DNA from 3 places in the Streptomyces sp. 1331.2 genome. Region 2 is predicted to be linked to each of the others. Evidence: riboswitches for the same ligand, from Rfam matches in the RefSeq annotation. Region 2 holds a riboswitch; each other region holds the start of a gene.
The links. Region 2 has a riboswitch for cyclic di-AMP ahead of CRP52_RS05225 (glycoside hydrolase family 16 protein). Riboswitches for the same ligand answer to the same signal wherever they lie in the genome.

Region 1: linked by a shared signal. The riboswitch ahead of CRP52_RS40355 (transglycosylase family protein) and the one ahead of CRP52_RS05225 (glycoside hydrolase family 16 protein) in region 2 are both predicted to bind cyclic di-AMP.
Region 3: linked by a shared signal. The riboswitch ahead of CRP52_RS23765 (C40 family peptidase) and the one ahead of CRP52_RS05225 (glycoside hydrolase family 16 protein) in region 2 are both predicted to bind cyclic di-AMP.

Annotation. Positions count from the first base shown of each region.
Region 1 is NZ_OBMJ01000001.1:1,020,555-1,023,792, forward strand. It holds gene CRP52_RS04400 (hypothetical protein) at 1-510, shown strand, start outside; cyclic di-AMP (ydaO/yuaA leader) riboswitch at 953-1,120, shown strand; gene CRP52_RS40355 (transglycosylase family protein) at 1,128-2,405, shown strand; gene CRP52_RS04410 (hypothetical protein) at 2,573-2,773, shown strand; gene CRP52_RS04415 (LacI family DNA-binding transcriptional regulator) at 2,894-3,238, opposite strand, start outside.
Region 2 is NZ_OBMJ01000001.1:1,220,082-1,223,319, reverse strand. It holds gene CRP52_RS05235 (alpha/beta hydrolase) at 1-1,070, shown strand, start outside; gene CRP52_RS05230 (MoaF-related domain-containing protein) at 1,093-1,422, opposite strand; cyclic di-AMP (ydaO/yuaA leader) riboswitch at 1,778-1,942, shown strand; gene CRP52_RS05225 (glycoside hydrolase family 16 protein) at 1,944-3,238, shown strand, end outside.
Region 3 is NZ_OBMJ01000001.1:5,523,381-5,526,618, forward strand. It holds gene CRP52_RS23760 (C40 family peptidase) at 177-1,214, shown strand; cyclic di-AMP (ydaO/yuaA leader) riboswitch at 1,553-1,706, shown strand; gene CRP52_RS23765 (C40 family peptidase) at 1,717-2,838, shown strand; gene CRP52_RS23770 (C40 family peptidase) at 3,062-3,238, shown strand, end outside.

The DNA.
Region 1 (3,238 bases), 200 kb from region 2:
CTCTCCGAGGCCGGGCTGGCCCGCGCCGACCGGGCCCGGCTGTTCGCCATCGCGACCGCCGCGGACGGCGTGGTCCTGACCACCGCCGGCGGCGAGGACGCCGCCGCCGCGGCCGGCATCACCGGCGTGCTGCTGGCGGCCCGGCTGGCCGTCCCGGTCGTGGCCGCGGCCCTCGACGTGCCCGGCTCGGTGGCCGCGGCCGTCGACCACCTCAAGGAGACCGGCTCGCAGCGCCCCGCGCTGGCCCCCCTGGTGATCGGACCGGAGGCCGACTCCGAGCTGCTCGCCACGGCCGCCGAGGAGACCGGCTGCCCGTCGGCCGCGCCGCTGGGCGCGTACCCGGCCGTCGGCCAGCTGATCGCCTCCACCTACCTGGCCGCGCTGCCCGTGCCGTCCGCGGAGGAGCTCGCGCGGGCCGAGGCTGAGGCCGCGGCCGCCGCCGAGGCCGAGGGCACCGTGGAGGGCGCTCGCGGCGCCCACGCGGCCGGCCGGGAGTCGTTCGAGCGGTAATGGACACCGCGCGCCCGCCGGTGCGCACGAAGGGCCTGGAGCGGCTTCCGTTCCGGGCCCTTCGCTTTGCTCCCCTTGTTCCGTACGGGAGTTAAGAAGGCAATAAAGAGGAATGTCCGATCTGGTGTCATTTGCAGGTAATTGCTCTGCGGCCCCTCAGGCGCTCGAATCACCTCCCCTCCCCCGGCTCGACGCATGCGCCGTTCCGCGCTTCGACGCGCCGTCACACTCTTCCTGAGGCGGAGACAGTTGTGCATATCCGCAACGATATTGCCGAAAAACGATCATTTCCGATCATGAAATCCCGTCGTTTTGGTGATTCCCGCTAAACCGTGATGAGGGTCACAGGTGTTTGCAGTTTGAACTTAAGTCTGCTTAACGTGCTCCCCGTTCGTGACCACACGGACCCAGTTCATCCGCAACGCCGAGTCCTGCCGTCGGGTGTCTGGTAGCGCGAAAACGCACCACGGCAGGAGCGGGGGACCCACAGGTAAGTCGCCCCGGACCGCTCTCCGGAACGGTCCAGGGCTAGGGGTGAAGCCGCGCATGCGCGGCCGGGCAACTCCAGCCCGAATCCGACAGCTCACCTCGCAGGCGTGGGAGAGGACTGCGTCTTCATGCTTCCCACCAACGGCACCCGTCTGTCCGGCCGCACCCGCCGCGTGATCGCCGCCATCGGCGTCGCGGGCGTCGGCCTCACCGTCCCCTGCCTCGTGTCGGGCAACGCCTCCGCCGCCTCCGTCGCCACCTGGGACAAGGTCGCCCAGTGCGAGAGCAGCGGCAACTGGAGCATCAACACCGGCAACGGCTTCTACGGCGGCCTCCAGTTCACCTCCAGCACCTGGGCGGCCTTCGGCGGCACCGCGTACGCCCCGCAGGCCAACCAGGCCACCAAGGACCAGCAGATCGCCGTCGCCGAGAAGGTCCTCGCCTCGCAGGGCCCGGGCGCCTGGCCCGTCTGCTCGGTCCAGGCCGGCCTGACCAAGGGCGGCGCCCCGGCCGCCGTCGACACCTCGGCCGCCGCCAAGCCGGCCGCTCCGGCCGCTCCGGCCGCTCCGGCCGCGAAGCCGACCCAGGCCCCGGCCGCGAAGCCCGCCAAGCCGGCCGCGCCCGCCCAGGACGACGCCCAGGCCACCACGGACTCCGCCGCCGGCAACTGGGCCCAGAAGCACCAGCAGCAGGCCCAGAGCGACGACTACACCGTGGTCGCGGGCGACTGGCTGTCCTCGATCGCCGACAAGCACAACGTCCAGGGCGGCTGGCAGCGGCTCTACGAGCTCAACCGCGCCACCCTGGCCGACGGCCCGGACACCATCTACCCGGGCCAGCACCTGTCCTTCGGCGACCGTGGCCAGGCCCAGCCGTCGGCCTCGGCCGACCAGTCCTCCTCGGCCACCTCCGGTTCGGAGTTCAGCTGGTTCAACCGCTCGCAGAAGTCGGGTCAGTCCGCGAACGGCGGTTCCGTGAACGCCAAGCCGGCCGCGCAGACCCAGACCCCGGCCGCCAAGCCGGCCGCCCCGGCGCAGACCGCCACCGGCAGCATGGCCGCCGCGGTCTCCTTCGCCGAGTCCAAGGTCGGCCAGGCCTACGTCTACGGCGGCACCGGTAACGGCGGCTGGGACTGCTCCGGCCTGACCCAGGCCGCGCTGCGCGCCGCGGGCGTCTCCATCCCGCGCGTCGCCGCCGACCAGGCCGCTGCCAGCACCCACGTCTCGCTGGACAGCCTGCAGCCGGGCGACCTGCTGTTCTGGTCCAACAACGGCCAGGACTCGGGCGTCTACCACGTCGCCATCTACGTCGGCGGCGGCAAGTACGTCGAGGCCGCCAACCCGAGCGCGGGCGTCCGCGAGCAGACCATCGCCAACTGGGCGCCGGACTTCGCCGGCCGCGTCTGAGGACGGTGAGCGGCTGACGGCTGACCGCCGACCGCCGACCGCTGAGCGCCGACCGCCCACACCCCCGGGGAGAGTCCGACCACTCTCCCCGGGGGTTCCGGCGTATCCCGTGGTCAAACCCGGCTCCCAGCGGGCATGCTGCTGCTTCGCACCCGAGGAGGAGTCACATGGCCCAGGTCACCGTCACGCTCGACGCGAACCTAGCGATCGACGCGATGATGCTCTCCGGCACCAAGAGCCCGCAGGACGCCGTCGAGCTGATCCTGCGGGACTACCTGGCCCGCGGCCGCCGCACCGAGAGCCGTACCGGCGAAGCCGCCGACGGCCACCGCCTCACCGCCGACCGCCTGACCGCCCAGGAGGGCTGAACCGACGCACGCCGAAGGGCCCCGGAGCGCAACTGCCCTCCGGGGCCCTTCACTTGGGCCCTGCCCCCGGTCGTCGGCAGGCCGCACACCCGCCTCCGACCGGACCTCCCGACCGGCGGCTCAGCGCGCGCAGGCCCCGGTGGACCCGCGCATCACCAGCTCCGGCTGGAACATGAACTCGCCGCGCTGGGCGGCGTTCCCGCCGACCTCCTCCAGCAGCGCATCCACCGCCGCCGTGGCCATCGCCTCGACCGGCTGCCGGATCGTGGTCAACGGCGGCTCGGTGAAGGCGATCAGCGGCGAGTCGTCGAAGCCGACCACCGAGACGTCCTGCGGCACCGACAGCCCCCGCTGGCGCACCGCCCGGATCGCCCCGAGCGCCATCATGTCGCTCCCGCAGACGATCGCCGTGCAGCCCTTGTCGAGCAGCGCGCCGGCCGCCGCGTGCCCGCCCTCCACGCTGAA
Region 2 (3,238 bases):
GGCTGTGGCCGAGACTCGCCCGGAAGAGCTGGCAGGCGGTGCTCGGCCGGATCGGTGCGCTGCTCGCCACCCAGCTGGCGGTGCTCGCCGCGCTCGGCCTCGTCGCGAACAACTACTTCGCCTTCTACAGCAGTTGGGGCGACCTGCTGGGCACCGGTGACACCGGCCCGGTGGTGATCCACAACAAGGCGGACGCCTCCGGCCGCCTGCTGGTGGAGACGATCGGCCACGCCTCGGTCAAGGGTGGCGGCGCGATGGGCCGCGAGCCGGGCCAGTCCGGTGAGATCCGCAAGGTCCGGATCGACGGCGCGGTCAGCCGGCTGTCCACCGAGGGCTACGTCTACCTGCCCCCGCAGTACTTCCAGCCGGAGTACGCACAGAAGCAGTTCCCGGCCGTGATCGTGAGCACCGGATTCCCAGGAATCGCCGAGAACCTGATCACCCGCTTCAACTACCCCGGCGCGGCGCTCAAGCTGCTGCAGGAGGGCCGGATGCAGCCGACCGTCATGGTCCTGGTGCGTCCCTCGCCCGCCCTGCCGCAGGACACCGAGTGCGAGGACATCCCCAACGGCCCGCAGTCGGACACGTACTTCACCAAGGACGTGCCCTCGGCGATCCAGGCCAGCTTCCGGGTCTCGTCCGATCCGCAGGCCTGGGCCTTCATGGGCAACTCGACGGGCGGCTACTGCGCGCTCAAGCTGGCCATGCGCCACCCGGACGTCTTCCCGACCGCCGTCGCCCTCTCCGCCTACTACGACGCCGCCGACGACCCGACCACCGGCGACCTGTTCGGCGGCAGCAAGCAGCGCCGCGACGAGGCCAACCTGATGTGGCGGCTGAAGAACCTGCCGCAGCCGAAGGTGTCCGTGCTGCTGGCCGGCACGAAGAAGGGCGACGGCAGCTACCGCCAGGAGACCGAGGCCTTCGTCGACGCGGTGCAGAGCCCGATGAAGGTCTCGTACAGCATGCTGGAGAACGGCGGCCACAACTTCGAGACGTGGAGCGCGCTGCTGCCGTCCTCGCTGGAGTGGCTCTCCCAGCACCTCAAGGTGCCGAACCAGACCGTCTGAGCGTCCTCGGGCCGTTTCAGGCTCAGGCCACCTGCTCCAGCGTCCCGGCGTGCAGCTCGCCGACCCGGCCGCCCTCGCCCTCGAAGGTCCAGAAGGCGCGCACCGTCAGCTTGTCGAGGTCCATCACATGGCTGACGGTGATCCCGCTCTGCTCCGTCCAGCTGACGAAGTAGACCTTCGGCGCGACCTCGGCGACGTGCAGCCGTACGTCCTCCCACTGGCCCGCGGACTCGCCGAGGCCCTCCCAGCGCAGCCGGGTGCCGTCGGCCGAGTAGGTGTTGCGGAAGGCCGCGCCGTTGTCGGCCCGGAAGAGGTAGGTGCGGCCGGCGAAGGCGGGCAGGGACGCGGTCATGGTGGGGCGGCTCCTCGTTTCCGGGTTCGGTGCTCTTGTGCACTGCGGAAGATCTCCGGCCTCCAATTTATCCGACCGGGTGCACTCGGTCAGATCTTTGCCACGGTACGGTCCGCCACCGCCGCGTCCGGCCGACACCCCCGGCGGCCTCGACGAGACCACCGGCGCCGCGCCCCGGCCGCGGGACTTGATCAACTCGCCCGCCACACAGTGTCGTTGATCGACACCACTGTGAGCTGCACGACAACCGGCCCGAGGGAGTTGTCCGTTCACGTACGGCCTGCCTAGCCTGCAACGGTCGTCCGCCCACGCGGACCCCGCCGCCGGGACGCCGAGTCCTGTCCACCCGCCGGCGGGTCACCGAGCACCGGAGCGGACAGGAGCGGGGGAACCAAGGTCGGCGCCCGGTCCGTGCGTTCCTCGTACGGCCGTGGCTAGGGGTGAAGCCGCTCCACAGACGGCCGGGCCAACTGCAGCCCGAACCCGACAGCTAACCTCGCAGGCGTCGCAGAGGTCACCCCATGCCCCAGCCTGCCGCTGCCCGGCGTCGTGCGCCGCGCCACGCCCGCCCCTCCCACCGCGGCCGCAACGCCGCCCTCGCCGCGACCGGCGCGCTCGCCATCGGTGGCTCCGGCCTGTTCGGACTGCCGTCCGTCACCGGCGCCCAGGCGGCCACCGCGCCGACCGTCACCCAGGACCGCCTCGGCCCCGCCACCATGGTCGCGGGCCAGGCCACCACCGCCTCGCTCGGTCTGCACTCCTCGGCGTGCTTCACCGCGAAGACCGTGGGCGTGGGTGTGCGCGACGCGCGCGGCACCAACCTGGACTTCCCCGGCAACGCCTCCAACGTGCAGATCTGCCCGAGCGGGGTGAACTTCACCAGCGGTGCGCGCACCCTGCCCGCCGGGACGTACAGCCAGTTCGGCTTCTGGCAGGACCTCGGCGGCGCCTGGCACAACCTGCCGGCGCAGCAGCTGGTGGTCTCGGCCTCCGGGACGGCCACGCCGACCCCGTCCCCGACGGCCACGCCGACCAGCACGCCGACCGCCACCCCCAGCGCCACGTCGACCCCGAGCGCGACGCCGACCCCGAGCGCGACGCCGACCCCGAGCGCCACGGCTGCCCCGACCACCCCGGCGCCGTCCTCCCCGGTCGCCGGCAAGTCGCTGACCTGGTCCGACGAGTTCACCAGCCCGATCAGCTGGGGCCAGCGCTGGGTCGGCGACAAGAGCACCGCGTACAAGTACGGCAACCACAACCCGGACGACAACAAGCTGGACTGGCTGAACAAGAACAACGTCAGCGTCGCCAACGGGGTCGCCACCTTCACCGCCACCTCCGGCGGCCCGGCCCTGGAGAACGGCAAGCAGTCCTGGAACACCGGATTCCTGACCACCGAGGGCTCCAGCGAGGGCTTCCAGGTCAAGACCGGCGACTACGCCGAGACCCGGGTCAAGCTGCCCGCCGGCAGCGGCGCCTGGCCGGCCCTGTGGACCTGGAAGAACGGCAACGGGGAGATCGACTCCTTCGAGTACCACCCCGACAACCCGAACCTGCTGGAGCTGACCAACCACGTCAACCCCGGCAACCCGAAGTACTACACCGACGCGAGCGCCATCGCGAAGGACCAGTGGGTGACCATCGGTACCTACTACGGCGCCACCTCGGTGGACTGGTACGTCAACGGCGTCAAGGTCTTCTCGGACGGCAAGGGCGTCGGCGCCACCTGGTCGGCGTACCTGATCCTCAACCTCTCGGTGTGCGCGGGGCAGTACCACCCGGCTCCGCAGGGGACCGCCCCGATCACCATGGCCGC
Region 3 (3,238 bases), 4.3 Mb from region 2:
TGGTCGGTGCGGGTTTCGCGACGGTGTGCGCTTCCGGTGAAGTCAGTGTGGGAAACGGACTTCACGCCTTTGGGGGAGTGGCAAATCGGTTAGATCTTCACTAGGGTCTGGCGTCAAACCTATTTTCCGGAATCTCGTCCGATCGGGTGAGTCCGATGGAAGAAGGAGCCGGGCCCTTGGCCTCCCACCGCCGTCCCAAGCAGCCGAGCCGCGCGCGAGTCTCCGTGCTCACTGCTGCGGCTGCGACCGCGGTCGCGCTCTCCGCCCAGGTGGCCGCGCACGCCGCGCCGCAGCCGAACACGACGGACGTCAAGGCGCAGATCGACCAGCTCCAGCAGGAGCAGGAGCAGGCGGCGGAGAAGTACAACGGCGCCAAGGAGCGGGCCGACCAGCTGCGCAAGCAGGCCGACCAGCTGCAGGACCAGGTGGCCCGCAGCCAGGAGCAGATGACCCAGCTGCAGGGCGGCCTGGCCGAGGTGGCGGGCGAGCAGTACCGCACCGGCGGCATCGACCCGTCCGTCCAGCTGATGCTCTCCTCCGACCCGTCCGGCTACCTGGAGAAGGCCTCCACCGTCCAGCAGGCCAGCACCACCCAGGCCGAGGCGCTCAAGGGGCTGTTGGAGCAGCAGCGCCGGCTGGACCAGGAGAAGGCCGAGGCGGCCGCGGTGCTGGCCTCGCTGGACTCCACCACCAAGGACCTGAACCAGGCCAAGTCGGACGTCAACACCAAGCTGAAGGCCGCCCAGGACCTGCTGAACTCGCTCAGCTCCGCCGAGCGCGCGGCGCTGAAGGCGCAGCAGGCGCAGGACGACCGCGCCTCGCGCGGCAGCGACCGGGTCGACCTCAGCAGCCTGCCGCCGGCCAGCGGTTACGCGGCCGTCGCGGTGTCCAAGGCGATGAGCAAGCAGGGCTCCGCGTACGTGTGGGGCGCCACCGGGTCCACCACCTTCGACTGCTCGGGCCTGATGGTCTGGGCGTACGGGCAGGCCGGCGTCTCGCTGCCGCGCACCTCGCAGGAGCAGGGCCACTACGGCACCGCCGTGCCCGGGCTGGCCGCGGCGCAGCCGGGCGACCTGGTCGTCTACGGCGGCGACATGCACCACGTCGGGATGTACATCGGCAACGGCATGGTGGTCCACGCGCCGCACACCGGTGACGTGGTGAAGGTGATGAAGGCCGACGCGATGCCGATCAACACGATCCGCCGGGTCTGACGGCCCGACACGCCGAAGGGGCCCGGGTTTCGGCCCTGTGATCCGCGCCACCTCCGGTCGGGGGTGGCGCGCGGCTTTCCGTCGTTTTGCGACCGACTGGTGAGACCTGATCAGCCTTGCGTACGGCAGCGATCACCATCGGTCATTTTCACAAGAGAACTTGGGTAATCTTCCGTCTTTTTTCTGACAAGGATTTGAACCGATCACGGTTCAGTTACTAGGGTCGTGCCCCGAACCACCGCACTGTCGATCACCCAGCCCGGGTGGCGGCGGTGGTTACCGCCGAGTTCGCGAGGCAGCGGGGCAGGTCGAAGCGACTGCCCGACAGGGGAGCCCAGTGGTCGGGGGCGCTGCGGAGCGGAGCCGGGGAACCACGTTCCTCCGGGGTGAATCGGCGCCAGGTCGGCCGGTAGAACGGCCGTGAGGCGTCGTAGGGCATGCTTCCGGCCCGAACCCGTCAGCTCACCCGGTAGGCGGACGCAGGAAGAAGGAGTCCGCCTTCGTGGCGTCCCATCGTCGTCCCAAGCCAGCAGGCCGTGCCCGGGTCTCGATCCTGACCGGTGTCGCCGCCGCAGCCGTCGCCCTCTCCGCGCAGTCCGGCGCGCACGCCGACCCGCAGCCGACCAAGGACCAGGTCAAGGAGCAGGTCGACCAGCTCAACGAGCAGGCCGAGGTGGCGACCGAGCAGTACAACGCCGCCCAGGAGAAGCAGCAGACGCTGGAGAAGCAGGTCTCCGGTCTGCAGGACCAGGTGGCCCGCCAGCAGGCCCAGGTGACCGATCTGCAGGGCGGCCTCGCCGAGATCGCCGGGGAGCAGTACCGCAACGGCGGCATATCCCCGACCGTCCAGCTGATGTTCTCCTCCAGCCCGGACAACTTCCTCAACCAGGCCGGTGCGCTGAACCAGGCCGGTGACACCCAGAGGAATCAGCTGAAGCAGCTCCAGGAGCAGCAGCGCAAGCTGGACCAGGACCGCACCGAGGCCCAGGGCAAGCTCGCCGAGCTGGAGTCCACCACCCAGCAGCTGAAGGCCTCCAAGGACGAGGTCCAGAAGAAGCTGAACGCCGCCCAGGCCCTGCTCAACACCCTCACCGACCAGGAGCGCGCGGCGCTGAAGGCGGCCGAGGACAAGGCCGCCGCGGACGCCAAGGCCCAGGCCGACGCCGCCAAGGCCCAGCAGCAGGCCGCGGACCGCGCCTCGCGCGACAACAGCCGCGGCGACATCGCCACGAGCCCGGCCTCGCCGGTCGTCAAGCCGGCCGCGCCCGGCAGCTCCCGCGGTGCCGCTGCACTGTCCGTCGCCGCCTCGAAGATCGGCAGCCCGTACGTCTACGGCGCCGTGGGCCCGGGCTCCTTCGACTGCTCCGGTCTGATGGTCTGGTCGTTCAACCAGGTCGGCGTCTCGCTGCCGCGCACCTCGCAGGAGCAGGCCAACGCCGGCACCCGGATCGGCACCGACCTGTCCCAGGCCCAGCCCGGCGACCTGCTGATCTTCTACAGCGACGCCCACCACGTCGGCATCTACGCGGGCAACGGCCAGGTGCTGCACGCGCCCAAGCCGGGTGCCAGCGTCCGCTACGAGGCCGTCACCAACATGCCGCTGACCTCCATCGTGCGGGTCTGACTCCCGCCCGACGCCGCCAGGCCCGGTCTTCCGTCAGGGAAGGCCGGGCCTGCGGCTTTGTCCGCGGTTCGGGCCGATGTCCGATTACGGGTCAAATATTCGGGTCGGGAGGGGTTTGGACTCGCTTGCCCGGACTCGCTAACGTCTGCCACCGGACTCCCGCTCGACGGCCGCCCGCAGTGCGGCGGCGGGGCCGAACCGCAGGATTGGAGCTGCTGCCGCCATGCCCGTGCACCGCCGTTCCCAACTGCTCGCCCGTGCGCTGGTGCTGACGGCGGCCGCCACCACCGCGCTGGGTGTCGCGACCAGCGGCAGCGCCCAGGCCGCCCCCGGCACCCCGGACCCGGCCGACCGCAAGGACGTCAAGGCGCAGGTGGAGCAGCTCTACGACGAGGCCGAG